Regions from separate parts of the Cellulosimicrobium sp. XJ-DQ-B-000 genome, predicted to be linked through region 1. Evidence: predicted binding sites of a transcription regulator. Region 1 holds the regulator's gene; the other holds the start of a gene.
The links. Region 1 encodes LexA, which represses DNA repair genes until DNA is damaged. Its sites were predicted from a motif close to TCGAACANNTGTTCGA; they were not measured.
Positions count from the first base shown of each region.

Region 2: RDI86_RS05540 (HNH endonuclease signature motif containing protein) is a predicted target of LexA. The motif match lies at 1,651-1,666, and genes of this name have one in related genera.

Region 1 covers NZ_JAVHYN010000001.1:87,885-103,135, reverse strand. Annotated here, with positions in the region: gene RDI86_RS00485 (hypothetical protein) at 1-567, opposite strand, end outside; gene RDI86_RS00480 (HSP90 family protein) at 564-2,549, opposite strand; gene RDI86_RS00475 (YbjN domain-containing protein) at 2,546-3,043, opposite strand; gene miaA (tRNA (adenosine(37)-N6)-dimethylallyltransferase MiaA) at 3,189-4,259, shown strand; gene dapF (diaminopimelate epimerase) at 4,256-5,284, shown strand; gene RDI86_RS00460 (methyltransferase) at 5,293-5,979, opposite strand; gene hflX (GTPase HflX) at 6,138-7,694, shown strand; gene RDI86_RS00450 (ATP-dependent DNA helicase) at 7,863-10,007, shown strand; gene RDI86_RS00445 (L-lactate dehydrogenase) at 10,037-11,044, shown strand; gene lexA (transcriptional repressor LexA) at 11,159-11,893, opposite strand; gene RDI86_RS00435 (LysM peptidoglycan-binding domain-containing protein) at 12,229-12,603, shown strand; gene nrdR (transcriptional regulator NrdR) at 12,973-13,503, shown strand; gene RDI86_RS00425 (aldo/keto reductase) at 13,569-14,558, opposite strand; gene RDI86_RS00420 (DUF5302 domain-containing protein) at 14,813-15,070, shown strand; gene RDI86_RS00415 (pyridoxamine 5'-phosphate oxidase family protein) at 15,132-15,251, opposite strand, start outside.
Region 2 covers NZ_JAVHYN010000002.1:351,340-366,590, reverse strand. Annotated here, with positions in the region: gene RDI86_RS05550 (ATP-binding protein) at 1-124, opposite strand, end outside; gene RDI86_RS05545 (phosphoribosylaminoimidazolesuccinocarboxamide synthase) at 221-1,135, shown strand; gene RDI86_RS05540 (HNH endonuclease signature motif containing protein) at 1,196-1,561, opposite strand; gene RDI86_RS05535 (PadR family transcriptional regulator) at 1,736-2,107, shown strand; gene RDI86_RS05530 (hypothetical protein) at 2,104-2,745, shown strand; gene purS (phosphoribosylformylglycinamidine synthase subunit PurS) at 2,923-3,210, shown strand; gene purQ (phosphoribosylformylglycinamidine synthase subunit PurQ) at 3,210-3,929, shown strand; gene RDI86_RS05515 (GNAT family N-acetyltransferase) at 3,926-5,083, shown strand; gene RDI86_RS05510 (hypothetical protein) at 5,141-5,455, shown strand; gene RDI86_RS05505 (LLM class flavin-dependent oxidoreductase) at 5,442-6,314, opposite strand; gene RDI86_RS05500 (MBL fold metallo-hydrolase) at 6,344-7,369, opposite strand; gene RDI86_RS05495 (hypothetical protein) at 7,371-7,859, opposite strand; gene RDI86_RS05490 (LLM class flavin-dependent oxidoreductase) at 8,005-9,057, opposite strand; gene RDI86_RS05485 (hypothetical protein) at 9,129-9,251, shown strand; gene recD (exodeoxyribonuclease V subunit alpha) at 9,227-11,290, opposite strand; gene RDI86_RS05475 (UvrD-helicase domain-containing protein) at 11,287-14,835, opposite strand; gene recC (exodeoxyribonuclease V subunit gamma) at 14,832-15,251, opposite strand, start outside.

The sequences.
Region 1 (15,251 bases):
GATGCCCTCGTCGTGGCGGCCCGTCTCGAAGAGGTACGCCGCGCGGTCGCCCGGCTCGCACGCCTCGCACTGCGAGTAGTCGTCGCGCGGGGTCGCGACCCACGCGCGGTACGCGTCCTCGACGTCCGCACCGCCACGCTCGCGCGCCCACTCGAAGCGCTCCAGGGCGACCGCGTTGGTGCCGTTGCCCGCGAGCGCGTACCGGTGCGCCATGTCGTCGAGCGTGCGCTCGATCTGCGCGGCGGGGACGTCGGGGAACTCCATGAGGTGCCCGACCATCCACTTGAACGACCAGAACAGCGAGTGCGTGTCCTCGGCGTCGAAGTGCTCGGGGTGCTCGTCCCACCAGCGCAGCATCTTGGTGAACGGCAGGTACGCCTTGGTCACCTCGCCGCCCCACACGTACGACTCGACGAGGACGAACAGCGCGTAGGCGCGCGCCGCGTCGGGGCCCTCGGCCTCGACGCGCTCGAGCTCGGCCGCGGCGGCCGTGGAGCGCGCGAGGCCGTAGGGCATGCGGCGGACGTCGTACAGGGCGGCGTTCACCTGGTCCACGGACCGGGTCATCGGTTCTCCTCGTCGGCAGGGGGATCGGGTTCCGTGGCGGGGTCCTGCCCGGCCGCGAGGGCGCGGGCGAGCAGGAGCGACAGGGAGTCGTTCATGAGGGTCGCCTCGACGGGCTGGAGCGCCTTGCCGGACGCGAGCACCGCCGTGACGTAGAGGGAGCGGGCACCCGCGGCGCGCACCTGCGCGTCGGGGCTCGCGAGCAGGTCGCGCACCGTGGCGTTGGCGTCGTTGAGGACCAGGCGGCGGGGGCGGGCCGGGGCGCTGAGGCCCGCGAGGATCTCGCCCCACAGGTCGTCCGTCTCCGCGACGCGGGCAGCCTCGCGCGCGTGGTCGCTCTCGCGGTCGTGCAGGAGCATGGCCGGGAGGGCGTCGGGCTCGTACCGGCGCAGCACGACGTCGCAGTCCTGCTCGGCGAGCGCGGCGTCGACCGACGCGAGCGCGTCGGCGACCTCGAGCTCGCGCAGCGGCTCGACCTCCGTGAGGACGTGCGCGACGTCCGCAGCCGACACGGGCGACAGCCGCCACTGCGGGAACCGCGCCGCGACGCGCTCGAGCAGGTCGGCGTCGTAGACGTAGCCGCCGTTGACGACCGCGAGCCCCTGCGCCGCCGCGACGGGCGCGATGCGCCGGAACTCCTCGACGCTCGCCGTGTACAGCAGGCGCCCGTCGGGGTGGTCCGTCGCGAGGTCCGCCAGCGTCGTGGTCCCGGCCGTCGTCTCGAAGGGCAGCACGCGCGCGGCGACGTCGAGCATCTCGTCGTCGGTGAGCGCGAGCGCGCGCACGGCGAGGTGGTGGGTCTCGAGGAAGCGCCGCGCGAGGACAGAGTCCGTCGCGAGCGTCTCCAGCAGCCACCGGCGCACCTGCGCCCCGAGCGCGTCGCGGGTCGCGAGCAGGACCTCGTCCTCGTACAGCCCCTCGCGCGACGCCGTCGGGCGCAGCACGGACGCGTCCAGCACGCACCGCACGAAGAACGCCCAGGGGGGCAGCAGGTCGTCGACCGCGCTGCCCAGGAGCATGCGCTTGAGGTAGACCCGGTGCCGCGACGTCGTGGTCGGCGCGACCGCGGCCGGGAGCACGTACGCGACGCCCGTCAGGCCGGCGAGCGGCAGGTCGAGGTCGATCCGTGCGAGGGGGGTGAAGCCGAGCGTGCGCTCGGCGTAGCCGGCGAGCGCGGCGTCGCGGGCCGCGGGCGTCGCGTGCGCAGCGCGCCACGGCAGGTCCTCCCCGCTGAGCCGGCGCACCGCGACCGGGGCGCCGCCCCCCGCGCCGTCGTCGCGGCCCTCGCCGGGCCCGCCGTCGAGAGGCGTCTCGACGAGCAGCTCGACCGGCAGGAGCGAGCCGAAGTCCTGGGCGAGCGCGACCACCGACTCCGGGGCGAGCCAGTGCTCGGTGTCCCGCCGCGGGTGCAGCCGGACGACGCTCCCGGGCTCGGCGGGTGCCGCCGGGTCGTCCGGCGCGAGCTCGACGAGCTCGTACCGGCCGTCGGCGCGGCCGCGCCAGCGCACGGGGACGGGCGCGTCGCCCGCCGCCGTGGGGCGCGCGGAGCGCGAGACGAGCTCGATCTCGTCGGCGACCATGAACGCGGACAGGAGCCCGATGCCGAACTGACCGAGGAACTCCTCGCGACCCGTCCCGAGCTCGACGTCGCGCTTGGAGCTGCGCCCGATGGTCGCGAGCAGCTCCTGCGCCTCGTCCCGCGTGAGGCCGACACCCGAGTCGTGCACCTCCAGGCCGCCGTCGGGCAGCGGACGGAGCAGGATCCGCGCCGGCGCCTGCGGTCCCTCGAGCCCGGCGCGCGCGGTGATCGCGTCGACGCCGTTCTGCAGCAGCTCGCGCAGGTAGACGCGCGGGCTCGAGTACAGGTGCCGGGCCAGGAGGTCGACGACGCCCCGCAGGTCGACCTGGAAGGCCGTCGTCGCCTCGCCCGGGGTGCCGCCGCCCGGGGCGGTGCGGCCCGCGGTGGTCTCGTGCGTGCCGGTCACCGCGCGTCGACGTCGGCGCCGCCCTCGGCCACGGTCTGCGCGGCCGTGTCGGGGAAGCGGGCGTCGAGCGCGTCGAAGAACTGCAGGCCCGTGAACAGGCCGCACTCGATGAGCTGGCCGAGCTGGTCGTCCGCGACGCCGAACTCCAGGTCCGTCGCCACCTCGGTGTAGACCGCGAGCTGGTCGTCCTCGACGCGCGCGTAGACCTTCGGCCAGATCTTGTCGCGGTTGAACTCGTTGGCGACGAGCGCGACCTGCGCCTCGGCCGACGCCGGGAGGGTCCGGTTCCACCGGCCGCGGACCTGCAGGATCTCCTGCTTCTCACCCATGAGGAAGAAGAAGAACACCTTCCCGTCCCAGTTGCCGCCCAGGTCCCCGTCCGAGTCGACGAAGTACCGCCACTCGCGGCTCGTGAGGAACGCCTCGACGCGCTCGCGCGTCAGCGGCGCGTTCTGGCTCGTCGGTGCGGCGTCCGGCTTGGTGAAGAAACCCATGTTCTCGAGTCCTTGTCGTCTGAGAGGTCGTCGTGCTGAGGTCGTACGCGGCGGTACGCGCGAGGGCGGACCGACCACGGACACACTACGCATCCCCGCCCACACCCCTCGGGCCGTCGGCCGCCCGGACGGTACCGTTGCGCGGGTGAAAACCCAGCACGACCCCGCCGGCCCGCCCCGGCCCGGCCCGAGCGTCGTCGTCGCCGTCGTCGGCCCGACGGCCACGGGGAAGTCCGACCTCGCTCTCGACCTCGCCGAGCGCCTGTCCGTCCCCGGGGCGCCCGCGGAGATCGTCAACGCCGACGCCTACCAGCTCTACCGCGGCATGGACGTCGGGACCGCGAAGGTCCCCGTCGCCGAGCGCCGCGGCGTGCGCCACCACCTCCTCGACGTGCTCGACCCCGCCGAGGACGCGTCCGTGGCCCGCTACCAGACCGAGGCCCGCCGCGTGCTCGACGAGATCGCCGCGCGGGGCGCGCGTGCCGTCGTCGTGGGCGGCAGCGGGCTGTACGTCCGCGCCCTCCTCGACGACATGCGGTTCCCGGGCACGGACCCCGCCGTGCGGGCGGCGCTCGAGGCGCGCGCGGAGGAGCAGGGCCCGCGCGCGCTGCACGACGAGCTCCTCCGGCGCGACCCCGCGGCGGCCGCGAGCATCGGCCCGGCCAACACCCGCCGGCTCGTCCGGGCGCTCGAGGTCATGGAGCTCACCGGCGAGCCGTTCACGGCGAACCTCCCGCGCCAGGTCTACGTCCGCCCGACCGTGCAGATCGGCCTCGACTGCGACCGGGCCGTGCTCGACGCGCGGGTCGCCGGCCGCGTCGGGCGGATGTGGGAGCAGGGCCTCGTGGCCGAGGTGCGCCGCGTCGAGGCGCACGGCATGGGCCGCACGGCCCGGCGCGCCGTCGGCTACGCGGAGGTGCTCGCCGCGCTCCACGGCGAGACCACGCAGGACGCCGCGCGCGAGGCCGTCACCGCGAACACGCGGCGCCTCGCGCGCAAGCAGATGGGCTGGTTCGGCCGGGACCCGCGCGTCGGGTGGCTCGACGCGCAGTCGCCGACGCGCGTCGAGGACGCTCTCGCGCTCGTCGCCGCGGCGGACGAGCGCGCTGCCGCGCAGGGCACGGACGGGCACGACCCCGCGACCGTGCCGGGCACCGCCGTCGGGCCGGACGAGGCGGACGGCGGCGCGCCCGTGCGCCGTAGTCTGGGCTCATGACGCGCACCCGCTTCACCAAGGGCCACGGGACCCGCAACGACTTCGTGCTCCTCGCCGACACGAAGGGCGAGCTCGACCTCACGCCCGAGCTCGTGCGCGCGCTCGCCGACCGCCGCGGCGGCGTCGGGGGGGACGGCGTCATCCGCCTCGTGCCGACCGCTCTCGTCCCGGAGTCGCGCGACGTGCTCGCGGAGGACCCGCACGCCATCTGGTTCATGGACTACCGCAACGCTGACGGCTCGGTCGCCGAGATGTGCGGCAACGGGGTCCGCGTCTTCGCGGCCTTCGCCGAGCGCCTCGGGCTCGTGAGCTTCGCGGGCGGCACCGAGGTCCCGGTCGGCACGCGCGCGGGCGTCAAGCGCGTGCGCAAGGAGGACGACGGCTGGTTCGCCGTCGACATGGGCCCGTGGTTCCTCCCCGGCGGACGCCCCGCGCTCCAGGACGGCTACGACGCGACCGTCGTCGTGCGGGGCTGGGAGGTCCCGCGCCCGGCGCTCAGCGTCGACCTCGGCAACCCCCACACCGTCCTCGCCGTCGCGCGCGAGGACGTGCTCGAGCGCGCCGACCTCACCGAGGCGCCCGTCGTCGAGCCGCACCCGTCCCACGGGACGAACGTCGAGCTCGTGGTGCCCCTCGGCGAGACGACCGCGGACGACGGCACCGTCGTCGGGCACGTGCGCATGCGCGTGCACGAGCGCGGCGTCGGGGAGACGCCGTCGTGCGGCACGGGCGCGTGCGCGGCGGCGCTCGCGGTCCGCGTGTGGGGCGGTCCCGACGCGCCGGACACCTACCTCGTCGACGTCCCGGGCGGCACGGTGCGCGTGCGGGCGCTCCCGGGCGGCCGCGTCGAGCTCGCAGGTCCCGCGGTGCTCGTCCACGCGGGGGAGATCGACCTCGCCGCGCTCGTCCCGGCGACGCCGCGCCCGGCGGACGACGACGCGCACCACGGCGCGGACGGGCCTGTGACCGACCAGCCCGCCGAGCCGGTCGCGGCGGCGTCCGAGGGCGACCGCGCGCCGGTCTGACCGCCGGCTCAGCGGGGCGCGACGACCTCGAGGACGCGGAACCCCTTCGCGCTCGCGGCGCGCTCGACGACCGCGCCCGGCAGGAGCGGGGGCAGCGCCTCGGCGAGCCAGCGCTGGAGCGAGTCCGAGCCCAGGTTCCGCTGCACCACGAGGTGCGCGCTCGCGCCCGGCGCGAGCCGGGGCAGCCAGTGGAGGAGCATCCCGTGCAGGGCGTCCTTGCCGACCCGGATCGGCGGGTTCGACCACAGCGCGGCGAGCGCGACGTCGGGCACGTCGTCCGGGAGGACGGCCCGGACGTTGTCCAGCCCGAGCCGCTGCGCGTTGCGGCGCACGAGGTCGAGCGCGCGCTCGTTGACGTCGACGGCCCACACGGTCGCCTCCGGCGCCTCGAGGGCCATCGTCAGGGCGACCGGGCCCCAGCCGCAGCCGAGGTCGAGGACGTGGGCGGGTCCGTCGTCGGGCCGGGCCGCGAGGACGTCGTCGAGCGGCGGGGTGGTGCGCAGGAGCACCTGCGTGCCGAGGTCCAGCCGGCCGGGGGAGAAGACGCCCGAGGCTACCTCGACCTCGACGTCGCGGCCCGCGAGCCGCACGGAGATCGTGCGGCGCTCGGCGGCGGACGCGGGCCGGGCGGTGAAGTAGTGGTCCGCCGCGCCGTCGGGCGCGGCGTCGACGGCGGGGTCCTGGTCCTCGGTCACGTCGGCCGATCCTACGCGGGCGCGCCCAGTCGGGAGGCGGCGCGGCGCGCCCGGGCCGCTCGTCGTGCGCTTAACCGCTGGCCTCGGGACGATTTCGCGTGCCACGCTTGTTGTCACACCCGGACGCACGAGCGCCCACCACCGACGGAAGGCGGCACATGAGCCCAACCCCTGCGAACACTCCGAACCCCACCTCGGCTCAGGACGAGCCGACCGGCGCGACGCGGGACATCGCGAGCGACGTCGTGGCGCGGGTGCTCGCTCGGGCCGGGACGGCACGCGCCGAGGGCGGCACGGTCCACACGGAGCACGACGGCGAGCAGCTCGAGCTCGAGGAGCGCAGCGCGCTGCGCCGCGTCGTCGGCCTGTCGACCGAGCTCGAGGACGTCACCGAGGTCGAGTACCGGCAGCTGCGCCTCGAGAAGGTCGTGCTCGTCGGGCTCTGGAGCCCCGGCTCCGACCCGCGCGAGGACGGCGCGCCCACGTCCGCCGAGGAGGCCGAGATCTCGCTGCGCGAGCTCGCCGCCCTCGCGGAGACCGCGGGCTCGCAGGTGCTCGACGGCGTGATCCAGCGCCGCGCGAAGCCCGACCCGGGCACGTACCTGGGCTCCGGCAAGGCCGCGCAGCTCGCCGACGTCGTCGCCGCCAGCGGCGCGGACACGGTCGTGATCGACGGCGAGCTCGCTCCCTCCCAGCGGCGCGCGCTCGAGGACATCGTCAAGGTCAAGGTGATCGACCGGACCGCCCTGATCCTCGACATCTTCGCCCAGCACGCCAAGTCGCGGGAGGGCAAGGCGCAGGTCGAGCTCGCCCAGCTCGAGTACCTCCTCCCGCGCCTGCGCGGCTGGGGCGAGTCGATGTCCCGCCAGGCCGGTGGCCAGGTCGGCGGCGCCGGCGCGGGCATGGGGTCGCGCGGTCCCGGTGAGACGAAGATCGAGCTGGACCGCCGGCGCATCCGCAACCGCATGGCCAAGCTGCGCCGCGAGATCCAGGCGATGGCCCCGGGGCGCGAGACGAAGCGTGCGTCGCGCAAGCGGCACGCCGTGCCGTCCGTCGCGATCGCGGGCTACACGAACGCGGGCAAGTCGAGCCTGCTCAACGCCATCACCGGCGCGGGCGTGCTCGTCGAGAACGCGCTGTTCGCGACGCTCGACCCCACGGTGCGCCGCACGCGCACCGAGGACGGCCGGGTCTACACGCTCGCCGACACCGTCGGGTTCGTGCGCGCGCTGCCGCACCAGCTCGTCGAGGCGTTCCGCTCGACGCTCGAGGAGGTCGGCGACGCCGACCTGCTGCTGCACGTGGTGGACGCCTCGCACCCGGACCCGGAGGGCCAGATCGCGGCGGTGCGCCACGTGCTGGCCGACATCCCGGGCGTCGAGGACGTGCCCGAGGTGATCGTGCTCAACAAGGCGGACCTCGCCGACCCGGAGACGATCGCGCGCATCCGGCTGCGCGAACGCCGCACGGTCGTCGTGTCGGCGCACACGGGCGAGGGGATCGAGCACCTGCGCGAGCTCATCGCGCACGAGCTCCCGCGTCCGGACGTGGAGATCGACGTCGTCGTGCCGTACCACCGGGGCGACCTCGTGCACCGCGTGCACACCGAGGGCGAGATCGACCACGAGGAGCACACGCCCGAGGGCACGCTCCTGCGCGGCCGCGTCGCCCAGGCGCTCGCGACGGAGCTCGTCGGAGCCTCCGCGGCGAGCTGAGCTCCTCCCGCCGGGACCGCCGGCGGACCGGGCGGCCCGACCTCGCGCGGACCTGCCGTCCGACCTCGTGGACGACCCCGTGCGGCCTGCGCCGCGCGGGGTCGTCCCGTCTTCGCCGCGTCCACAGCCCTCGCCCGCGGCGTGGGCGCCCGACCGTAGACTCGTCGCGTGCCCCCCTCCACCCGAACCGCACCCGTGCCCGACCGTCCGGACACGGAGGCGACGGGCCGGGCCGGGGCGGACGCGGCTGCGTCGGCGTCCGGCGACGTGCCCGCCGTCGAGGAGCTCCTCGACCTCGCGGTCACGCGCCTGGGCGGCGCGCGGCGCGACGGCCAGCGGACCATGGCGCGTGCCGTCACGGACGCCATCGAGGGTTCCGAGCACCTCGTGGTCCAGGCCGGGACCGGGACGGGGAAGTCGCTCGGGTACCTCGTGCCGGCCGTGCGCCACGCGGTCGCGACCGACGAGCGCGTCGTCGTCTCGACGGCGACCCTCGCCCTCCAGCGCCAGGTCATCACGCGGGACCTCCCGCTCGTGGCCGACGCCGTCGCGGACCGCCTCCCGCGGCCCGCGTCGATCGCGCTCCTCAAGGGCTGGCACAACTACCTGTGCGTGCACAAGATCGCGGGCGGCTACCCCGCGGACGAGCCCACGCTCTTCGACCTCCCCGGCGAGGCGGCGGGCGCCGCCGACCACCCCGCCGCGCGTGCCGGGACGAGCATGGCGGCCCTCGGCGAGCAGGTCGTGCGCCTGCGGGAGTGGGCCGACGAGACGGCCACGGGCGACCGGGACGACCTCGTCCCCGGCGTGAGCGACAAGGCGTGGCGGCAGGTCTCCGTCACGGCGCTCGAGTGCCTGGGCCAGCGCTGCCCGCTGCTCGCCGAGTGCTTCCCCGAGCGGGCGCGCGCCGCGGCGCGCGAGGCCGACGTCGTCGTGACGAACCACGCGATGCTCGGCATCGCGGCCATGGGGTCGCCCGGGGTGCTGCCCGAGCACGACGTCCTCGTCGTCGACGAGGCGCACGAGCTCGCCGACCGCGTCACGGCCGCCGCGACGGTGGACCTCTCGGTCCCGGCGATCGAGGGCGCGGCGCGCCTCGCCCGCCGCCACGGCGGGGTCACGACGGACGCGCTCGACGCCGCGTCTGCCGCGTTCGGCACGGTCGTCGGGTCGCTGCCCGCCGAGCGCTTCCCGGACGGCCTGCCCGACGCCGCGCGCTCGGCCGTCGCGGCGGTCCGGGACGCCGCGCGCGAGGTGCTCTCCACGCTCAAGCCCGAGACCGGCGTGACCAAGCCGGCCCAGCCGGACACGGGCCTGAAGATGGCGCAGTCGACGATGCTGCAGCTCTTCGAGGTCGCCGAGCGGATGGCGGCCGACCCCACGGGCCACGACGTGCTGTGGTGCTCGCGGCCCGGGGAGGGCGGCTGGTCCGGCGACCGCTTCGGCGACGGCGCGAGCCGCCTGCACGCCGCCCCGCTCGGCGTGGCGGGCCTCATCCGGACCCACCTGCTCGCGGAGCGCACCGGCGTCTTCACGTCCGCGACGCTCGCGCTCGGCGGGAGCTTCGACGCCGTCGCGCGCACCTTCGGGCTCGGCCCCGCGGCGACGGGCGGAGCCGCGGACGCGGGCGACGGCGACGCGCCGCGCTGGCGCGGGCTCGACGTCGGGAGCCCGTTCGACTACCCGCGCCAGGGCATCCTCTACGTCGCGAAGCGCCTGCCGACGCCCGGCCGCGAGGCGTCGACCGAGCACCAGCTCGACGAGATCGCGGCGCTCGTCGAGGCCGCCGGCGGTCGGACCCTCGGCCTGTTCTCCTCGCGGCGCGCCGCGGTGGCCGCGGCGGAGGCGATGCGCGAGCGGCTGGACGTGCCGGTCCTGTGCCAGGGCGACGACCAGCTGCCGACCCTCGTGCGGGAGTTCGCCGAGGACCCGGCGACGTGCTTGTTCGGCACGCTTTCGCTGTGGCAGGGCGTGGACGTGCCCGGGCCGTCGTGCCAGCTCGTGCTCATCGACCGCATCCCGTTCCCGCGCCCGGACGACCCGGTGAGGTCGGCGCGGGCTCGCGCCGTCGAGGCCGCGGGTGGCAACGGGTTCATGCAGGTCTCCGCGACGCACGCGGCCCTCCTGCTCGCCCAGGGTGCCGGGCGGCTCGTGCGGTCCACGGCCGACCGCGGGGTCGTCGCGGTCCTGGACCCGCGGCTCGTGACGGCGCGCTACGGGTCGTTCCTCACGCGGTCCATGCCAGGGTTCTGGCAGACGACCGACCGCGACGTGGCCACCGCTGCGCTCCGCCGCCTCGCCGCCCTAGGCTGAGCCCTTTCCAGCGACTTCACGGAGGCGACATGACGAGCACGTCACCGCAGGGCACCGGCGACGCGACCACGGGCGGTCCGGGAGGGGGAGCGCGGACCACGAAGCTCGCGATCGTCGGCGCCGGTGCCGTCGGCTCGACGCTGGCCTACGCCGCGCTCATGCGCGGCGCGGCGCGCACGGTGGCGCTCCTCGACGTCAACCGCGCGAAGGTCGAGGCCGAGGTCCTCGACCTCCAGCACGGCATCCAGTTCATGCCCATGGCGCGCGTCGAGGGGTCCGACGACGTCGCGGTGTGCGCGGGCGCCGACGTCGTCGTGGTCACGGCCGGCGCCAAGCAGAAGCCGGGCCAGACGCGTCTCGACCTCGCCGAGGGCACGATCGGGCTCATGCGGACGATCCTCCCGGGCCTCGTGGAGGTCGCCCCGGATGCCGTCTACGTCATGGTGACCAACCCGGTCGACATCGTCACGTACGCGGCGCTCAAGTTCTCGGGGCTGCCCCCGACCCAGCTCTTCGGCAGCGGCACCGTGCTCGACTCCTCGCGGCTGCGGTTCCTCGTGGCGCAGCACTGCGGCGTCGCGGTGCAGAACGTGCACGCGTACATCGCGGGGGAGCACGGCGACAGCGAGATCCCGCTCTGGAGCTCCGCGACGATCGGCGGTGCGCCGCTGCTCGAGTGGCAGGGCATCGGCGGTCGGGGACCGCTCACGGGCGACGTGCGCGACGAGATCGCGCGGGAGGTCGTGCAGTCGGCCTACCGGATCATCGAGGGCAAGGGCGCGACCAACTACGCGGTCGGGCTCGCGGGCACCCGGATCATCGAGGCGGTGCTCGCCGACGAGCACCGGGTGCTGCCCGTGTCGACGCTCCTCGACGGCATCTACGGGCTCGAGGACGTCTGCCTGTCGCTCCCGACGCTCGTCGACCGCCGGGGCGCGACGGAGCGCGTCGAGGTCCCGCTCGCGGACGACGAGCTCGCGGGCCTGCGCTCGTCCGCGGAGTCGCTGCGCGCGGTCGCGCGACGCTTCGGGCTCTGAGCCCACGGGCCCGTCGGGCCCGGCACGACGAGAGCCGGGCGGTCGAGGGACCGCCCGGCTCTCGTGCTGTCCGGAGCCTGCCCGCAGGGGCGCCCGGAGCCGCTCGGGGACCGTTCAGAGGCTGCGCAGGACGGAGACGACGCGCCCCAGCACCTGGGCGTCGTCGCCGGGGATCGGGTCGTACGCGGCGTTGTGCGGCATGAGCCAGACGTGGCCGTCGGCGCGCCGCAGGCTCTTCACGGTGGCCTCGCCGTCGATCATCGCGGCCACGATCTCGCCGTTCTCCGCGACCGGCTGGCGCCGCACGACGACCCAGTCGCCGTCGCAGATCGCGGCGTCGATCATCGAGTCGCCCTGCACGCGCAGGAGGAAGAGCTCTCCCTCGCCGACGAGCTGGCGCGGCAGCGGGAAGACGTCCTCCACGACCTGCTCCGCGAGGATCGGGCCACCGGCGGCGATACGGCCGACGACGGGGACGTACGACGGCGCGGGGTGGGCCTCGTCGTACGCCGGCTCGGGGGCCGTGCCAGCTGGCGCGAGCGGGGTCGCGCGGCGGGCGTCGTCGGGCTGGACCACCTCGATGGCGCGCGGACGGTTCGGGTCGCGCCGCAGGAAACCCTTGCGCTCGAGCGTGGTGAGCTGGTGCTTGACGGAGGACGGGCTCGTGAGCCCGACGGCCTCGCCGATCTCGCGCATGCTCGGCGGGTAGCCGCGCTGCTCGACGCACGCGCGGATGGTCTCGAGCACGAGCCGCTGGCGCGGGGTGAGCCCGTCACCCCCTGCCGACCCGTCCGGCAGCTCGCGCACCTCGGCGAGCCCCCGTGCCCTGTCCGTGCCTCGTCCCGCCATGGTCGCTCCGCCCTCGTCCGTCGCGTGCCGCCGGCGCCAGCCGGGCCTGCGGCCTCCCTCCCCGGGGCGTGCGCCCCGGGACCTCGGTCGCTCCTCCGGGTCCGAGCGGACATGTCCGGCGAACCGACCTGAGCCCAGGCTAGGGGAGGATGCGACACGAATCAAACACCTGTTCGAGCATGTCTCGACTCTGTCGGTCGTTCGTGATAGACCTTCGTACAGATGTTCTACGTACAGGTGTTCGACCGCAGCGGGTCGGCGTGGAGATGAGACGGGCACGCGGGTCCGATCGACCGGGGAAGGCGATCGGGCTCGCGGGCCGGGACGGAGGGGACATGGACACGGTGGCGATGGCGACGGCAGCGCCGCCCGCGCTCGGGCGGGGAGTTGCGGCGGAGCGAGGCGTGCGCCCGCAGGCACCGCTGCGGCTCACGCGACGCGGCCGTGCGGTCCTCGTGCTCCTCGTGGCCGTCGTGCTCGTCCTCGCGGCACGCGTCGGCCTGGCCGTCGCGGGCGGGCCCGGGGAGCCGGTCGAGGTCCGGGTCCACGTCGTGAGCACGGGGGAGACCCTGTGGGAGCTTGCCCAGGGAGTCGCGGCCCCGGGCGAGGATCTCCGTGAGGTGGTCAGCGGGCTCGTCGAGCTGAACGGCCTGTCGTCGTCGGGCGTGCAGGCCGGCCAGACGATCCTGCTCCCGGTCGCCGAGCGGTGACGCGGCGCTCGGCCGTGGCCCAGGTCCTGTGACGCAGCACACGGTGCCGACGCGCGACAGGTCGCGACCGAGGGTTGCGCCGCTCCGTTAGGTCCGCCTAAGTTAGTGTCACCTCACACGCCAGCTGGGGGGCTGGGCGGACGAGGCGAGGAGTGTGCGGACAACCGCGACTCCTGTGCACGTCGCCGCGCGCGAGGCGAGTCGCGCGCGAGATGGGGACGGGGGCGTCCCGACGGGGGCGGTCGACTTCGACCGCCCCCGTTCTGCCGTCCACGGTCGGGTGCGCCGTCGGCGTGTTGCACCGCGCGCCCGCGACGACATACGTTCGTCGCGCCGACCTGTCGGCGCGACCCGCGGAGGAGCCCCGCCATGCACTGCCCGTTCTGCCGTCACGCGGACTCCCGCGTCGTCGACTCCCGCACGTCCGACGACGGTGCCTCCATCCGCCGGCGACGCCAGTGCCCGGAGTGCAACCGCCGCTTCACCACGATCGAGACCGCCAGCCTGTCCGTGGTCAAGCGGTCCGGGGTGACCGAGCCCTTCTCGCGCGAGAAGATCGTCAACGGCGTCCGCAAGGCCTGCCAGGGGCGCCCGGTGAACGAGGACGACCTCGCCGTCCTCGCGCAGCGCGTCGAGGAGACCATCCGCGCGAGCGGGAGCGCCGAGCTCGACGCCTACGAGATCGGCCTCGCGATCCTCGGGCCGCTGCGCGAGCTCGACGAGGTCGCCTACCTGCGCTTCGCGAGCGTCTACCAGGCGTTCGACTCGCTCGAGGACTTCGAGAGCGCCATCACGTCGCTGCGTGTCGACCGGGAGGAGCGCGAGGCGGCGGCGGGCCGTGCGGCGGCCGAGGCCGCCGACGACGCCGCGACCGACCGCGAGGCGGCACCACAGGCCTGACGCTCACGAGATTCCGCGCCTCGTGACTCCGGTCCCAGGATGCGGGGCCCCGCAGCCGGAGGCGGCTACAGGTCGCTGGACCGCGACGCCCAGATGTTGATGCCCGTGTCTACGGGGAGGTCGTCGACGGCCGCGAGCTCCTCGGGGGAGAGGTCGGGGGCGTCGAGGGCCGCGAGGTTGTCGTCGAGCTGGCGCGTCGAGCTCGCGCCGAGCAGGACCGACGTGACGCGCTCGTCGCGCAGCGCCCAGCGGATCGCCGTGGACGCGAGCGTCCGTCCGTGGGCGCGCGCGAGCTCGTCGAGGTGGCGCACGCGGTCGAGGTTCTCCTCCGAGAGGAACGCCGGACGCAGCGGCCCGCCGCGCGCCGCGCGCGACCCGTCCGGGACCCCGTGGAGGTAGCGGTCCGTGAGCATGCCCTGGGCGAGCGGGGAGAACGCGACGACGCCGAGCCCTTCGTCGCCCGCGACGTCGAGCACGGTGGCCCCCGCCTCGTCGTGCGGGTCGGGCGCCTCGATCCACCGGTTGAGCATGGAGTAGGAGACCTGCGTGACGACGAGCTCGACCCCGACGTCGGCCGCGACCCGCAGGGCCTCACGCGTGCGCCGGGCGGAGTACGACGAGATGCCGGCGTAGCGGGCGCGCCCCGACCGGACCGCCGTCGCCAGCGCACCGATGGTCTCCTCGAGCGGGGTGGACGGGTCGTAGCGGTGCGAGTAGAAGATGTCGACGTGGTCGAGCCCGAGCCGGCGCAGCGACGCGTCGAGGGACGAGAGCAGGTATTTCCGGGACCCGCCCTCGCCGTAGGGGCCGGGTCCCATGCGGTAGCCCGCCTTGGTGGTCACGACCAGCTCGTCACGCACGGGTCGGAGCTCGCGCGCGAGCAGCCGGCCCAGCGACTCCTCCGCAGCACCCCCGGGCGGTCCGTAGTTGTTCGCGAGGTCGAGGTGCGTCACGCCACGGTCGACGGCGTGCAGCACGATCTCGCGCTGCGTCGAGAAGGGGTCGGCGACGCCGAAGTTCTGCCAGAGCCCGAGCGCGACCTCCGGCAGGCGCAGGCCGCTCCGGCCGAGCGTGCGGTGCGGGAGCTCGGCGCGCGCCGGCGCGGGACCGCCTGTGGCGTGGGGAGGAGCGGGGGAGGCCTGCGGCGTGGGATCGGGCGACACGTCCCGACGCTACCCGACGGCGTTCGCCGCGCGGTCGAGGGCGCTCGCAGCGCGTTCGCCTGCGCCACCGCCCGCAGGGCCGGGACGGCCGGGCCGAGCGGACAAATCAGGTGGCGTCGGACCGCCCGGTGGGGGACGCTGGCGGGGTGCCCGCACCGTCGGGCAGACCGCAGTACCCCACCGAGTTCCCCGTCGACGAGGAGACCGCCATGGCGTCCGACCCGCAGCGACCCGCTGCAGAGACCGCACCGACCGAGGAGGCCAAGGCGAAGTTCCGGGAGGCGCTCGACCGGAAGAACGCCGCGCGCCACCGCACGGCGGACGGCGAGTCGAACACGGGCTCCGTGCACGGCTCGGAGACCGTCGGACCGGTCCAGCGCACCTTCCGCCGCAAGTCCGGCTGAGCAGCACCCCCGACGTCCGGTCGTCCCCTGCGGGGCGGCCGGACGTCGTGCGTCGGGGGGTCTACGGCTCCGCGCGCGCGAAGCGTCGCCCGGTGAGCTCGTGGGCCTCGACCACGACCCACTCCTCGGTCGGGACGTCGACGGTCGGGACGAGCGGGTCCGCACCCTCCCGGACGGGATC
Region 2 (15,251 bases), on a different contig from region 1:
GGAAGTCGCGCACCCCCGGGTCGTGCGTCGCGCGCCCGGCGTCCTCGCCCTGGTCGGGCGTGCCGTCGAGCGCGCCGCCGGGGGCGGCTCCCGAGGTGGACGAGGGGCCGGGTTCGAGTCGCATGGTGCGACACTAGGGGCCGTGACCCACACCCCGCAGGACCCCGGCTCGGCCCTCTCGCTCGGCGAGGCCGACGCCCTCGACACGGTCGCGCTCGACCTGCCCGGCTGGACGCACGCGTACTCCGGCAAGGTGCGCGACCTGTACACGCCGGACCTGCCGGCCGTCGGGGGCGTGCACCCCCTGGGCGACGTCGTCCTCGTCGTCGCGAGCGACCGGGTGAGCGCCTACGACCACGTGCTGTCGCCCGGTATCCCGGACAAGGGCGTCGTGCTCACGCAGCTCAGCCTGTGGTGGTTCGAGCAGCTCGCCGACCTCGTGCCGAACCACGTCGTCTCGACCGCCGTCTCGGCGGTGCCGGGTGACGGCCTCGTGCCGGACGTCGTTGCCGGCCGCGCGATGATCTGCCGCCGCCTCGACATGTTCCCGGTCGAGTGCGTGGCCCGCGGGTACCTGACGGGCTCCGGCCTCGTGGAGTACCGTGCGGGCGGCGAGGTGTGCGGCGTGCCGCTGCCCGACGGCCTCGTCGACGGGTCGCGCCTGCCCGAGCCGATCTTCACGCCGGCGACGAAGGCTGCCGTGGGCGAGCACGACGAGAACGTCTCGTTCAACGTCGTGGCCGAGCAGATCGGCCTCGACGACGCCACGCGCCTGCGCGACCTCACGCTCGCCGTGTACGCGCGCGCCGAGGAGATCGCGCGCGATCGCGGCGTGATCCTCGCGGACACCAAGCTCGAGTTCGGCGTGGATCCGGCGACGGGGGAGACGGTGCTCGGCGACGAGGTGCTCACGCCCGACTCGTCGCGCTTCTGGCCCGCGGACCAGTGGGAGCCGGGCCGCGCGCAGCCGAGCTTCGACAAGCAGTTCGTGCGCGACTGGCTCACGTCGCCCGCGTCGGGCTGGGACCGCGCCGCGGACACCCCGCCGCCGTCGATCCCGGCCGACGTCGTCGCGCGCACCCGCGCGCGGTACCTCGAGGCGTACGAGCGGCTCACCGGGTCGACGCTCGCCTGACGCCTGACGCCTGACGCCTGACGCCTGACGCCTGACGCCTGACGCCTCACGCCTGACGCCTCACGCCGTCCGGAGGGTGCCGGGCCGGAGGTAGGTGTGCCCGCTCGGCCCGGTCCACCGGACCGACCCGTCGGCGAGCAGCGCCGGGCGCCAGCCGTCGCGTGCGCGGACGACCCGGTGGTGGCGGCACAGGGCGACGAGGTTGTCGGCCCCGTGCGCGGGCTCCGCGTCCTCGTCCGTGCCCGTGCCCGTGCCTGTGCCCGGCCGCGGGGCGACGACGTGGTCGAGGTCGCAGCGGAACGCGGGTACGCGGCAGCCCGGGAAGACGCACGTCCCGTCGCGCGCGAGGACGCGGGCCACGGTGGCCGGCGCGGGTCGTGAACGGCCGCGGTCGATCGTCGGGACGGGTGCTGCTGGTGCGTCCATGGTGAGCCTCCGTGCGTCGTCGGCGAGGTGTCGTGCGAGGGCGGGGAAGGGGCAGGACCCCGCCCTCGCACCGTGCTCGAGCGTGCGTCTCGAACACGTGTTCGAGCCTAGCCGCACCCTCCGACATGCGCCGAGCGCTTGCGCACATAGGTCGCCGGGCGATATATATCGACCATGGTCACCTCGGCCCCGTTCCGCATGACGGAGCAGGCGTACCTCGTGCTCCTCGCGCTCAGCGGGGAGCCGCTCCACGGCTACGCCGTCATCCGGTCGGTGCGCGACCTCTCCGACGGCCGCACCCGCCTCGGCGCGGGCACCCTCTACGGGAACCTCGACCGCCTCGTCGCGGCCGGTCTCGTCGAGCCGACGGGCGAGGAGGTCGTCGACGGCCGGCTGCGTCGCTACTACCGCGCGACCGACGACGGGCGCCGCGCCGCCCGCGCCGAGACCCTGCGCCTCGCCGAGCTCGCGGAGCGCGCGCGTCGGTCGCTCTCCCGCGGTGCCGGTCGGGGTGCCGCCGACGGTCTCGCCGGGAGCGGCGCGTGACCGGGCGGCGGGCCGCCGCCGACGGCGCGCAGCCCGGTCGCCCTGCCCGCGGGGCGCGCGGCGTCGACCGGTACGAGCGGTCCGCACGGTTCTGGCTGCGTGCCTACCCCCGGCGCTGGCGCGACCTGCACGGGGACGAGGCGCTCGCCGTCCTGCTCGACCTGGCGCCCGAGCCGGACGACGGCGCCGCTCCCCGCAGCATCGGCGCCCGCGAGGCGTGGGGCCTCGTGCGCGCGGGGTGGGCGCTGCGGTGGCGCGAGCACCCGCCGCTCGGGCGCTGGCTGCTCTACCGGTCGCTCGACCTGCGGCTCCCCGCGCGGTACTGGTGGTGGGTCGCCGACGACATCCACGGGGCGCTCTACCCCTGGCGCAGGGCTGTCGCGGCCGCGTCGCTCGTCACGGGGATCCAGCTGGTCGTCTCGGCCATGATGGTGTTCCTCGGGGTGGTCTCGGCAGGGGCTGAGTACGTGTGGCGGCTCCCCTTCACCTGGTGGTACTGGCCGCTGGTCCTGGTGTGCGCAATCGGGTCCGCCATGCTCTTCGCGCGGTCGAACGTCGACCGGGCCTGGCGCAAGCACGTGCTCGACGGCAACATCCCGGTCGACACCCCGGACCGGCGCCGCACCGCGGGCGGCTGAGCCCGCCCGCTCACCGTGCGGACGCCCGGCCGGACGGGTGCGCGCGCCCGCTAGACTGGGCGCGGAATCCCGCCGTCGGCTCCCGCTCGTCCCGTCCTCCCGGGCGTCCTCGACGCCCGTGACGTGGCCGGGATCCCGGAGCCCCGGCCCTCCCAACACTCTCGCCAAGGAGCCCCCGTGGGACGCGTCGTCGTCGAGGTCATGCCCAAGCCCGAGATCCTGGACCCGCAGGGCAAGGCCGTCGTCGGGGCGCTGCCGCGCCTCGGCTTCACCCAGTTCACCTCCGTCCGCCAGGGCAAGCGGTTCGAGCTCGAGGTCGAGGGCCCGGTGACGCCGGAGGTCCTCGCCGCCGCCGAGGAGGCCGCGGTGAAGCTCCTGTCGAACCCCGTCATCGAGGACGTCGTGCGCGTCGCCGACATCGAGACGGACGCCGCCGCGACGATCACGTCGCAGGGTCTCGCCTGATGACCGCCTCGGCTCTCGCGACGGCCACGGTCGGCGTCGTCACCTTCCCCGGCACGCTCGACGACCGCGACGCCGCGCGCGCGGTGCGTCTCGCGGGCGGCGAGGCAGTGTCGCTCTGGCACGCCGACGCCGACCTCCACGGCGTGGACGCGGTCGTCCTGCCCGGCGGCTTCTCCTACGGCGACTACCTGCGCGCGGGCGCGATCAGCCGCTTCGCGCCGGTCATGGAGTCGATCGTGGACGCCGCGAAGGGCGGCATGCCCGTGCTCGGCATCTGCAACGGCTTCCAGATCCTCACCGAGGCCCACCTGCTCCCGGGGTCGATGGTCAAGAACGACCACCTGCACTTCGTGTGCCGCGAGCAGGTCCTCGTGGTCGAGAACGCCGACACCGCCTGGACGCGCGACTACACGGCCGGCCAGCGCATCACGATCCCGCTGAAGAACCAGGACGGGCAGTTCGTCGCCGACGAGCGGACGCTCGACGAGCTCGAGGCCGAGGGGCGCGTCGTCTTCCGCTACGACGGGTGGAACCCGAACGGGTCGCGCCGCGGCATCGCGGGCATCTCGAACGCGGCCGGCAACGTCGTCGGCCTCATGCCCCACCCGGAGCACGCCGTCGAGCCCGGCTTCGGCCCGGCGGCCGAGGCCGGCCCGCGCGCCGGCACCGACGGTCTCGGGTTCTTCACGTCCGTCCTGGGCGCGCTCGTCCGCGCGTGACGCTCCCGCGCGTCCTGCCCGACGCCGTCGGGCGCCCCCGGGCCGGGGTCGTCACCGTGGTGACGGTCCCGGCGGACGACGCCGCGGCCGAGCGGCTGCGGTCGCGGCAGCAGGCGGAGCTCGCGGTGCGCTACGGCGAGCCCGACGCCGGCACGTTCGCCCCCGAGGCGGCGCTCGCGAACGTCGTGGTCCGGGAGGACGGCGAGCCGGTCGCGTTCGTCGCGCTGCGCGACGTCTCCGGCACGCCGGACGGACGCGGCGGCACGCACCCCGCGCGGACCGGCGAGGTGAAGCGCCTGTACGTCGAGCCCGCCCACCGGGGCCGCGGGCACGCCCGCACCGCGATGCGCGCGCTGCACGAGCGCGCGGTCGCCGCGGGCCTCGACCGGCTCGTGCTCGAGACGGGCACGCTCCAGCCGGAGTCCATCGACCTCTACCTCGCGCTCGGGTACGTGCCGATCGAGTCGTACGGCCACTACGCCGGGCAGCCGCTCTCGCGCTGCTTCGCGCTCGACCTGCGCGTGTCGCCCGCCGCTGCGTCGGATGCCGCCGGAGCGCGGACCGCCGCGCCGGATGCCACCGGACCACGGGGCGCTGCGCTGGACGGCACGAGGTCGGGGCCCGGCGCCGCGGCGGGCGGCCTGGTCGTCGGGGGTGCGGCGGTCGAGCTCCGAGCCGTCCCGTGGGACGACCCCGACGCGGCAGCGCTGCGCCGCGAGATGCACGAGACGTCGTCGGCCGTCCTGTACCCCGAGCTCTTCAGCGGCCTCGACTCCGCCGGAGGCTTCGAGGCCGTGGACGCGCGCCTGGGAGTCGACGTCGTGGTCACCCTCGTGGCGTACCGGGACGGCGAGGCGCTCGGGTGCGCTTCGCTGCGACGGCCCGAGCCCGGCGCGCCGCAGGACGCGCTCGAGGTGAAGAAGGTGTTCGTGCGGGAGAGCGCGCGCCGCACGGGGACCGCGCGTCGGCTCCTCGACGGGCTGGAGACGGCGGCGCGTGAGCGCGGGGCCTCCACGCTCCTGCTCGAGACGGGCATCCGCCAGCCCGGCGCCATCGCGCTCTACCGCTCGCTCGGCTTCCGTGCCGTCGCGCACTTCCCGCCCTACGACGGCGACAACCACGTCGCGCTGTGCTTCGCCAAGCCGCTGACCTGAGGCGATACCCGCCGTGCCGCATATGACCGCGCTGTCCGGTTCCGCTAGGGTGGACCGGTGATCCCCCTCGCGTCCGGCGCCCACTCCGTGGCCTCCGTCGTCCTCGAGCTGCTCGGGTGGGTCTCCGCAGCCGTGACGCGGGTGCCCGGAAGGATCGGTGCGCTCGCGGCGGAAGTGCGGGAGACCGCGGCGGGTTGGGGCCTCCCGGTCGGCGAGGTCACCGACCTCTACGCCGACTTCCCCGTCCGCCTCGCGCTCGCCGTCGGCGCCGTCGCTCTGGTGTGCGCGGTGGTCGCCCTCGTCCACGGCCTGCGGCAGCGGCCCGGCGCCGCGGGCACCGAGGGCGACACCGGGCGCGTCACCGGGAGCTGAGCAGCGGCGCGACCTCGTGGCCGAGGAAGCGCACGAACGCCTCGACGTCGGGCTCGTCCGCGGTCGGCTGGACCGCCACGACCGTCGCGCCCGCCTCCGCGAGAGCCAGGACGCCCGCCGCGACCGCGTGGGCGTCACCTGCGGCGCCGATGCCCCGACCGGGCTCCGCGCCCCACACCGGCAGCTCGCGGTCGACCCGTGCCTGCGCATCCGGCCCCGTCGCGGCGATGAGCGTCGCGTGGACGTCGAACCCCGGGCCCGCGCCGCCCTCGCGCGCGACGGCCGCCGCGCCCCGCACGTCCTCGGGGGTCAGCGCGTTCGTGAGGATGAGACCGTCGCCGAGCTCGCCGGCCAGCGCGAGCGTCCGCGGCCCGGACCCGCCCAGCCACAGCGGGACCGGCTCCGTGGGCGGCCAGTCGAGCCGGACGGCGTCGAGCGTGACGTACCGGCCGTCCGTCGTGAGCTCCTCGCCCGCGAGCAGGCTCCGCAGCGCCGTCGCGTGCTCGCGCAGGAGCGTCAGCGGCGACGCGACGCGCACCCCCGCCTGCCCCATCCACTCCTGGACGCCGTGCCCGACCCCCGCGACGAGGCGACCGGGGAACATCCGCGCGAGCGTCGCCACCTCCATCGCCGTGATCGCCGTGCTGCGCAGCGGGGCGGGCATGAGCCCGATGCCGACGCGCACGCGCTCGGTCCACGCGAGGGCAGCGGCCGCCGAGGCGAGGCCGGACTGCTTGAAGCAGTCCTCCCACACCCAGAGGTCGTCGAGGCCGGCGTCCTCCGCCGTCGTCGCGAGCCGCCGCAGGCTCTCGGGTGCGTGGGTGGGCACGAACGCGATACCGAGCCGTGGTGTCGTCATCCCGTCATCGTGCACCGTGGCACCGACAGTCAGCCGTCGCGGCTCGGGGTGCCGGGGGTGTCGTCGGCCGCGTCCGCTCCGATGTCGGCGATCGTGCCGGTGCCGGTGCCGGTGCCGGTGCCGGTGCCCGCGTCGGTGTCTGGGCCGGCGAGGAACGCGAGCTGCGCGGCGACGGACTGCCGGGCGGCTCCTCGCACCGCGGGGTCGACGTCGGCGTAGACCCGCGCGACCACCTCGTCGACCGCGCCCGGCGCGTCCGGGGCCAGGCCGAGCGTGGTCAGCGCGGCCCGCACCTGGGCGAGGCGCTCGTGACGGTGCTCGCGGTACGCGCGCACGCGCGCCGCGAGGTCGTCGACGACGGGTCCGTGGCCGGGGAGGCCGGTCACCAGGCCTGGACCGCCCGCCACGGCCTCGATCGCGTCGAGGCTCGCGAGGTAGGCGCCGAGCGACCCGTCGGGCGCCGCGATCACCGTCGTCCCCGCCCCGAGCACCGTGTCGCCCGTGAGGACGGTCGTGCCCGACAGCGTCCGCGCGCCCTCGTCCGCCGCGGTCCCGGAGCCTGCGGCGACGGGGCCCGCGGTGCCGGAGCCCGCCGAGCCCGGGTCCGGCGTGCGGCGGGCCCGGTCGTCGGTCGAGGCGACCGGGCCGTCGTCGGGCAGGACGAGGCAGACCGAGTCGGCCGTATGGCCGGGCGTGGCGAGGACCGCGACCCGCAGGCCAGCGGCCTCGATCACCTCGCCGTCGCGCAGCGGCGCGCCGCCGTGGCAGTGGTCCGGGTCGGCGGCCCGCACCGGGGCGCCGGTGCGCGCGCGCAGCCCGGGGGACCCGGCCGTGTGGTCGGCGTGCCGGTGGGTCACGAGCACGAGCTCGACCGGCCCGGCGGCGGCGAGCGCGTCGAGGTGGGCCGCGTCGTCGGGCCCCGGGTCCACGACGACGCACGACGCCGAGCCCGGCGCGCGCAGCACGTACGAGCGCGTGCCGTCGAGCGTCATGGGGCCGGGGTTGTCGGCGCGCAGGACGGCGGCGAGGCGCGTGACGGGTGTCGGGGCGCTCATGTCACGCGCGGTGACGCAGGACCGCCGGGCGGCCCTCGTCGTCCCACTGGGCGAACCGCGCGTCGATCAGCGGCGCGACGAGCTCGTACGTCTCCCACGTGTCCGGGACGCGGTACACGTCCTCGGGCTCCCCGTCGCCGGGGCTCACCGCGTCCACGTAGTCCTCGAGGTAGAGGCCGCCGTCGCCCTCGTCCTCGTCGTCGCCCGCGTAGTAGGCGCTCGCGAACGCAATGCCGACGTCGTCGAGGTCGTGGTCGACGAGCTTGCCGTCGCACGACTCGTGCACGAATGCGCCCGGCGTGACGGTGCGCTCGCGCAGCGCCGCGAGCTCGTCCTCGGAGTCCTCCTCGAGCTCCGGGGACGCGTGCCCCGCGAGCACCGCCCACGCGAGGAACATGCCGATGTGCGTCGCCCCCGCCTCGGGACCGGCCTCGGGCGGGTAGCCCTCGCCGCCCGAGTGCCAGGACGCGTCGTCGTACTTCGTGGTCATGCGCGCGACGCTACCGCCTCCCACCGACGCCGCCGCGCCCCCGCCACGACGCCGCCGCCGACCACGACGCCGCTCCGCGTCGAGCACGACCTTGCTGTCGTGACGGGCGCTATGGCGACAGCAACGTCGTGCTCGGCGGGGAGGGTCAGACGGCGAGCTCGCCCGCGAGGAGCTCGAGCGTGCGCGCGCGGCCCGGCGTCGCGTCGAGCGCCTCGTCCGCCCGGGACGCGGCGACGGGCACGACCATGACCTCGTCCACGCCATGGCGCTCGGCGAGCCGACGGACCTCGGCCGCCGCGGCGTCGGGCGTGCCGACGGCCCAGCGGCGCAGGCTGTCCTCGACCATCTGCCCGGCCGCGCCGTCGAGCGGCGCGGCCTGCGCCTCCTCGACGGTCTCGAGCGCGGTGAGCGCCTGCCCGGTGCGCAGGCGCGCCATCATGCGGGCCTGGGGGAGGGCCCGGGCGCGCGCCTCGTCGTCGGTCTCCGCGACGACGGCGTTGAGGGTGAGGAACGTGCGGGGCTCGGGGAACGCCTCGCTCGGGCGGTAGCCCTCGCGGTACAGGGCGAGGATCTCGTCGATGCCCTGGCCCGAGAAGTGGTTCGCGAACACGTACGGCAGGCCGAGCTCGGCCGCGAGGCGCGCGGAGTAGTCGCTCGACCCGAGCAGCCAGACCGTCGGGGTGCCGTCCGCGGCGGGCGTCGCGTGCACGTCGTAGACCTGCCCGCTCGTGAGGCGCAGCGTCGCGCCCTGCGGGCTCATGAGCGCGAGGATGTCCGTGACGTGCTGGGGGAAGCGGTCGACGTCGGCCGTCGGGCCGGTGATGCGCAGGAGCTGCGTGACGACCGGGTCCGAGCCGGGGGCGCGGCCGAGGCCCAGGTCGACCCGCCCCGGCGCGATCGCCTCGAGCGCGGCGAACTGCTCGGCCACGACGAGCGGTGCGTGGTTGGGCAGCATGACGCCGCCCGAGCCGACGCGGATCCGGTCCGTCACCGACGCGGCCGCGGCGATCATCACGGGCGGGGTCGAGGCCGCGACCGCGGGCATGTTGTGGTGCTCGGCGAACCAGTAGCGCTCGAAGCCGAGCCGGTCGGCGAGGCGGACCAGGTCGAGCGACGCTCGCACCGCCTGGGTGCTGGACTGGCCCGAGCGGACGGGCACGAGGTCGAGGACGGACAGGCGGGGGGTCTGGGTGCTCACCCTGGTGCCAACCGGCCACCCCCGTGCCTCATTCCCCGGGGCGACCGCGCACGCCTGCCAGGATGGTCGCCATGGACGTCCCCTCGATGATCATGGGCGCCGCCGTCGCGTCCGTCGCCTGGATCGTGCTCGTGCCCTGGGGCCGCCTCAAGGAGCTGCGCGAGCGCGATCAGGCGGAGCGCACCGAGGACTGACCGCCGGGCAGCGGAGTCCGCAGCCCGCTCGCCCGGTGGACCGGGCTCGTCACCGCGGTGCGCACGGCGTCCTCGGAGCCGACGACGCGCACGAACGACTGCGCGCGCGTCACCGCCGTGTACAGCAGCTCGCGCGTGAGCAGCGGCGAGGTCGCGGGCGGCAGGACGAGCGTGACGCGGTCGAACTGGCTGCCCTGCGCGCGGTGGACCGTCATGGCGTGCACGGTCTCCACGGGCGGCAGCCGGTGCGTGCGCACGCGCAGCGGCGCGCGCGGGTCCCCGAACACGGCGACGACCCCGCCCGAGGGCTCCGCGACGAGCACGCCGGTGTCGCCGTTGTAGAGGCCGACGTCGGCGTCGTTCGTCGTGACGAGCAGGGGCCGCCCGGCGACCCACGGGGAGTCGGTCGCGTGGTGGCCGGTCGCCTCCTCGACCCACGCCTCGACCTGCGCCGCCCACCGGCCGCGCCCCGCGGGCCCGCGCCGGTGCGCCACCATGACGCGGTGCCGCGCGAGCGCGTCGAGCGCGGCGGCGGCTTCCCCGGCGCGCGCGGCCTCGACGAGCAGGGTCCCCGCCGCGACGGCGTCCGCGCGGACCGCGGCCAGCACCGCGTCGTCGGGCTCGTCGTCGGGCGCCTCGAGGAACTCCACGGACCCGTGCCCCGCGCGCAGCAGGGTGAGCGTCGCCTCCGCGTCCTCGGCCCGGATCGCGGCGGCGAGCGGCAGGATCTCCGAGTCGCGGTCCTGACGGTGGACGGTGCGCAGCCGGACGACGCCGTTGCCGAGCACCGCCCGGTCGTCGACCTCGCCGTCGGCGGGCGGCGGCGCGTCGGCCAGCGCGGTCTCGGCCGCCGCGAGCACGACCGGTGCGGTGGCCGGGGGCGTGACGGGCTCGCGGTGCACGAGGTCGCCGAGCACGGCGCCGGCCTCCACCGAGGCGAGCTGGTCCGGGTCCCCGACGAGCACGAGCCGCGCGTCGGGCCGCAGCGCCTCGAGCAGCCGCGCCATGAGCGGCAGCGCGACCATCGACGTCTCGTCGACGACGACGACGTCGTGCGGCAGGTGGTGGTGCGCGTCGTGGCGGAACCGGGTGCTGCTGCCCGGCCGGTACCCGAGCAGGCGGTGCAGCGTCGTCGCGACGGGCGTGCCGACGCGCGCGCGGTCGGCGGCGTCGCCGAACCCGGCGACGACCTCGCGCACCGCCTCCTGGAGCCGTGCGGCCGCCTTCCCGGTCGGGGCGGCGAGCGCGACGCGCAGCGCCGTGCCCTGGTCGGCCGGGACGTTCGCCCCCGCGCGCGACGGAGCGGGCGCCGCCGCGGTCGCGGGGCGGGCAGCGTCGTGCGGGACGGCGTCGTGCAGGACGGCGAGCAGCCGCGCGACCGTCGTCGTCTTGCCCGTGCCGGGGCCACCCGTGAGGACGGTGAGCCGGCGCGTGGCGGCGTGCGCGGCGGCGAGCCGCTGCCGCGTGTCCTCCGCCGCGGGGAAGAGGCGGGCCAGCGCGACGTCGAGGCGGTCGGCGTCGACCGGCAGGTCGGGCGCCGCGAGCCGACCGTCGACGTCGTGCCGGACCGCGAGCTCGTCGCGCCAGTAGCGGTCGAGGTACAGCGCGCCCCCGACCCAGCGCGCGGGCCTGTCGGGCGCGCCGTCGACCCCGACGGCGACCAGCGGGCTGCGCGCGACCGCGCCGGCCCACGCGGCGCGGTCCGGCCACGGCAGGTCCGCGGCGTCGGTCCGGGCGGCCTCCTCGTCCTCGGGCAGCGCCAGGGAGCCGAGGTCGTCGAGGCGCACGCACACGGAGCCGCTGCGCACGGCACGGACGGCGAGCGCGACGGCGAGCAGCACCTGGTCGTCGTGCTCGCCCGTGAGCCGGCCGAGCCGCAGCGCGACGCGCACGTCGGCGGCCGAGACCACGCGCGCGACGTTGAACGGCGCCAGGCCCGCCGGCACGCCGACGGCGAGCCGCGGGTCGCCCTCGTCGACCACGTCGCCCGCAGGAGGAGCGGTGGGCCGGAGCGTCGACCCGGGAGTGGTCGTGGTCATGCGCGACCTCCGTCGAGCAGGGCGGACAGGGCGACGACGAGCCCGGGCGGCGGGCTCCAGGCGACGACGCCGTACGGGGTGCCGTCGGGGCCGCGGGGCGTATCCGGCCCGGCCATGCCGCGCACGAAGAGGTACGCCCCGCCGGCGAGGTCGCGGTCGGGTTCGTAGTCGCGCACGCGCCACCGCAGGTAGCGGTGGAGCGCGACGAGGTAGAGCACGAGCTGCAGCGGGTAGTGCGAGGCGAGCATCGCGTCGCGCATGGCGTCGGGGTGGTAGTCGCCCACGGCGAGCGGGACCCCGGGCGGCCCGACGCGGTTCGTCTTGTAGTCGACGACCAGGTACCGGTGGCGGCCGCCCGGATCCCCGTCCGGAGCGCCGTCGGGACCCGGGGCGGGCACGCGCAGCACGGCGTCGATCGAGCCCGTGAGGTAGCCGCGCAGCGGGACGCCGCCGGTGCTCGTGCCCGTCTCGGACTCGTCGGCCAGCGCCGCCAGGAGGTCGGGGTATCGGGCGAACGCGTCGTCGGCGGGCAGGTGCGCCCGCAGGACGTCCGCGAGGTCGCGCAGCGTCGCGGGACGCACGCCCTCCGTCTCGTCGCCCCCGGCGAGCGGGAGCTCGAACTCGAGCTCGGGCAGCCGGTCCCGCGGGTCGACGTCGGCGAGCGTGAGCCCGCCCGCGATCGGGCCGAGCGGCGTGCGCAGCGACAGGCCGAGCGCCGTCGCGAGCGCGACGGGCTCGACGCCCGGCACGCGGACCGTCGCCGCCTGCGCGCAGCGGGCGCGCACCTCGGCGTCGAGGTCGTCGGCCGCGGTGTCGACGTACTCGAGGATCTCGTGCACGAGCGTGCCGAACGCGGTGCCGCCCGGCTGCCCCTCGTACGGGGACGGCACGTCCGCGCCGGGTCGCGGGGTCGAGGCCGGGGCCGAGGGCGCGGCGGTGTCGTCGTCGGCGGTCTCCTCCGGCTCGTCCTGCACGCCCGGGTCCTCGGGCTCGCTCTCGATCCCGCCGACCGGGCCGTGGTGCGCGGCCGCGGTCAGGGCCGAGTACGACGCCCGACGCCAGTCGCGGTCCGGGAGGTGGGCCGCGGTCGCGAGCGCGAGGTCCGTGCCCGACCGGGTGCCGGGCGACCAGCGCTCGCCCTTCGGCCGCGCGTCGACCTGCTCGACGACGACCGTCCCGCCCGACCGCGCCGCGACCGCCTCGAACGCGGACCGGACGGCGTCGTCGCGCATCGCGTCGGGCCGTGCGTGGCGCCCGGGCTCGCCGCCGAGCATCCGGTCGGCGAGCAGGAGGCGGGTGAGCGGTCCCGATCCGGTGCTGCGCTTCGTGGGGGTCCAGTGCACGACGACCTGGTGCCGAGCCCGGGTGAGCGCCACGTACAGCAGGCGCAGGTCCTCGCCGAGCTCTTCGTCGCGCCAGCGCGCCTTGGCGTCCACGAACCCGGGGGAGCCGACCCCGCCGAGGTGCAGCACGCGCTGCCCGTGGTCGTCGTGGAACGCGAACAGCTCCTGGTCGTCGGGCTCGAACCGCTCCCACCCGAACGGGACGTAGACGACGCCGAACTCCAGACCCTTCGCGGCGTGCACGGTGACGACCTGCACGGCGGCGGCGTCGGTCTCGAGACGGCGGGTGCGCTCGTCGGTGAAGACCGTCCCGACCTCGGCGATCCGGGTCCGGAGCCAGGCCGTGAGCGCGGCCGTGCCGAGCCCCTCGGTCGTCGCGGCCTCGTGCAGCGCCTGCGTGACGTGGCGCAGGTCGGTGAGGTAGCGCTCGCCGTCGGCGCGCGCCATGACACGGGCCGTCGCCCCGCGCCGTGCGGCGACCTCCGCGACCGCGGCCACGCCCCGGTCGGCGAGCAGGTGCGCCCAGGCCCGGACCGTGTCGCCGAGCTCGTCGTGGTCCGCGTCGTCCGCCGTCGCGAGGCGCTGCGCGTCCCAGCCGACGAACGGGGTGAGGGCGAGCGCCGTCGCGCGCCGGTGGAGGCCCGGCTGCTCCAGCGCCGCGAGGAGCGTGAGCCAGTCCTGCGCCGCGGCCGACCCGAACACGCTCGACGGCCCCGAGACGACCGCGGGCACGCCCAGCGCGACGAGCGCCGAGCGCACCGCCTCGGCCTGCGCGTTCGTGCGCGTCAGCACGGCGACGTCGCGCGGCTCGAGCGGGCGCCAGTGCGCCGCGTCGCCCGCCGCCCCGCCGACGTCGTCGCGCACGCGGTCGCCCCCGCCGGACGCGGTGCCGAGACGGCTCGCGACGTCGGCCGCGACGTCCTTCGCGAGCAGGCCGCGCGCGTCCGGGGCCGACGGCGCCGACGAGGCGCCCAGCCGGTAGGCGCGGCGCGTCACCTGCCGCAGCCGCACCGGCGCGCCGCCGGAGAACCGCGCCTCGGGGTGCGCCGCGTCGACCGGGCGCACGACGATGCGCGGGTCGCCGAGCGCCGTCTCGCCGAGCAGCGCGTGCAGGCCTGCGAGGAGCGGGCCGTCGCTGCGCCAGCTCGTGCTGAGCGTCGCGGTGTCCGTCGCGTCCTCGACGGCCTGCAGGTACGTCACGACGTCCGCGCCGCGGAACGCGTAGATCGCCTGCTTGGGGTCCCCGATGAGGACGAGCGCGCTGCTCTCGTCGGGCCGCCCGTGGAACGCGGTGCGCAGGATCGCCCACTGCTCGGGGTCCGTGTCCTGGAATTCGTCCACCATGACCACGCGGAACCTCGACCGGACGCGCTGCGTCGCCGTCGCACCGTGCTCCGGGTCGGTGAGGGCGCGGCGCAGCAGGACGAGGAGGTCGTCGTAGTCGAGCAGGTGCATCGCGCGCTTGCGCGCCTCCACCTCGCGGCGGGCGGCGACGGCGACCTCGTACCGCGCCGCGGCCACCGAGCCTTCGGCCGCGTCCGACGGCGCGACCACCGCCCCGTGGTCGCTCACCGCCGCGCGGGCGACCGCGCGCACGTCGCGCGGCGAGAGGATCGGCTCGCTCTGGTCGGCGAACCGCCGCACGTACAGGTCGTCCGTGACCTCCTCGACGAGGTCGGCCACGTCGGGCAGGAAGCTCGTCGCGAGGTCGACGTCGGCCGCCGTCCCGAGCGCGGTGAGCATCTGCTGGCAGAACCCGTGCGTCGTCGTGATCGTCGCGGCGTCGAGCTGGGACAGCGCGACGCGCAGGCGCTCGCGACGGCGGGCGAGCTCGTCGGCGTCGACCGCGGCGAGGAACCGGACGAGCTCGTCGGTGCTGTGCGCCGGGTCGGGGCCGCGCAGCGTGCGCTCGGTCGCGACGAGGCGCTCGCGCACGCGGTCGCGCAGCTCCGACGTCGCGGCCCGGCCGAACGTCACGAGCATGATCTCGGGCAGCGCCGCCACGCCCTCGGCGACGTAGCGCGTGGTGAGGGTCGCGATGGTGTGCGTCTTGCCCGTGCCGGCGCTCGCCTCGAGCACGATCGTCCCGCGCGGCAGGTCGCCGAACGGGTCGAAGCGCCGCGGGCTCCCCGCGTCGGGTCCGGGCACCGCGGGTCCGGACGCCGCGGCGGGCGTGGCGGGTGCGGACGTCGGGCCGCTCATCGCGCACCTCGCAGCTCGTGCTCCAGCAGGGGGTCCCACACGCGGCGCGCGAGCGCGCCGAGGCGGGTCGGGTCGTCGGGGAAGCGGCCCAGGTCGGCGGTCGTCGCGTGGCCCGCGAGGTCGGGGAGCGCCGGGTCCTGGCCCCACGCGAGCACGACGTACGGGTCCTTGCGCTCGAAGCCCTTGTTCCACGCCCACCCGGCGCGCATCAGGGCGTCGCGCGCGTCGGTGGTGCGCCGCTCCTCGGCGTAGCGGAGCGCGACCTCGGGCAGCAGCGGCAGGGGCTCGCGGGCGGCCTCGTCGCGCAGGGCCACGAGGTCGGCCAGCACGGCGGCCGCCGTGTCGCGGTCGGGCGGCGTGAGCGTCGACCACGCGACCCCCGGGCCGCGGGGCGATCGGCCGATCGCGACGGCGTC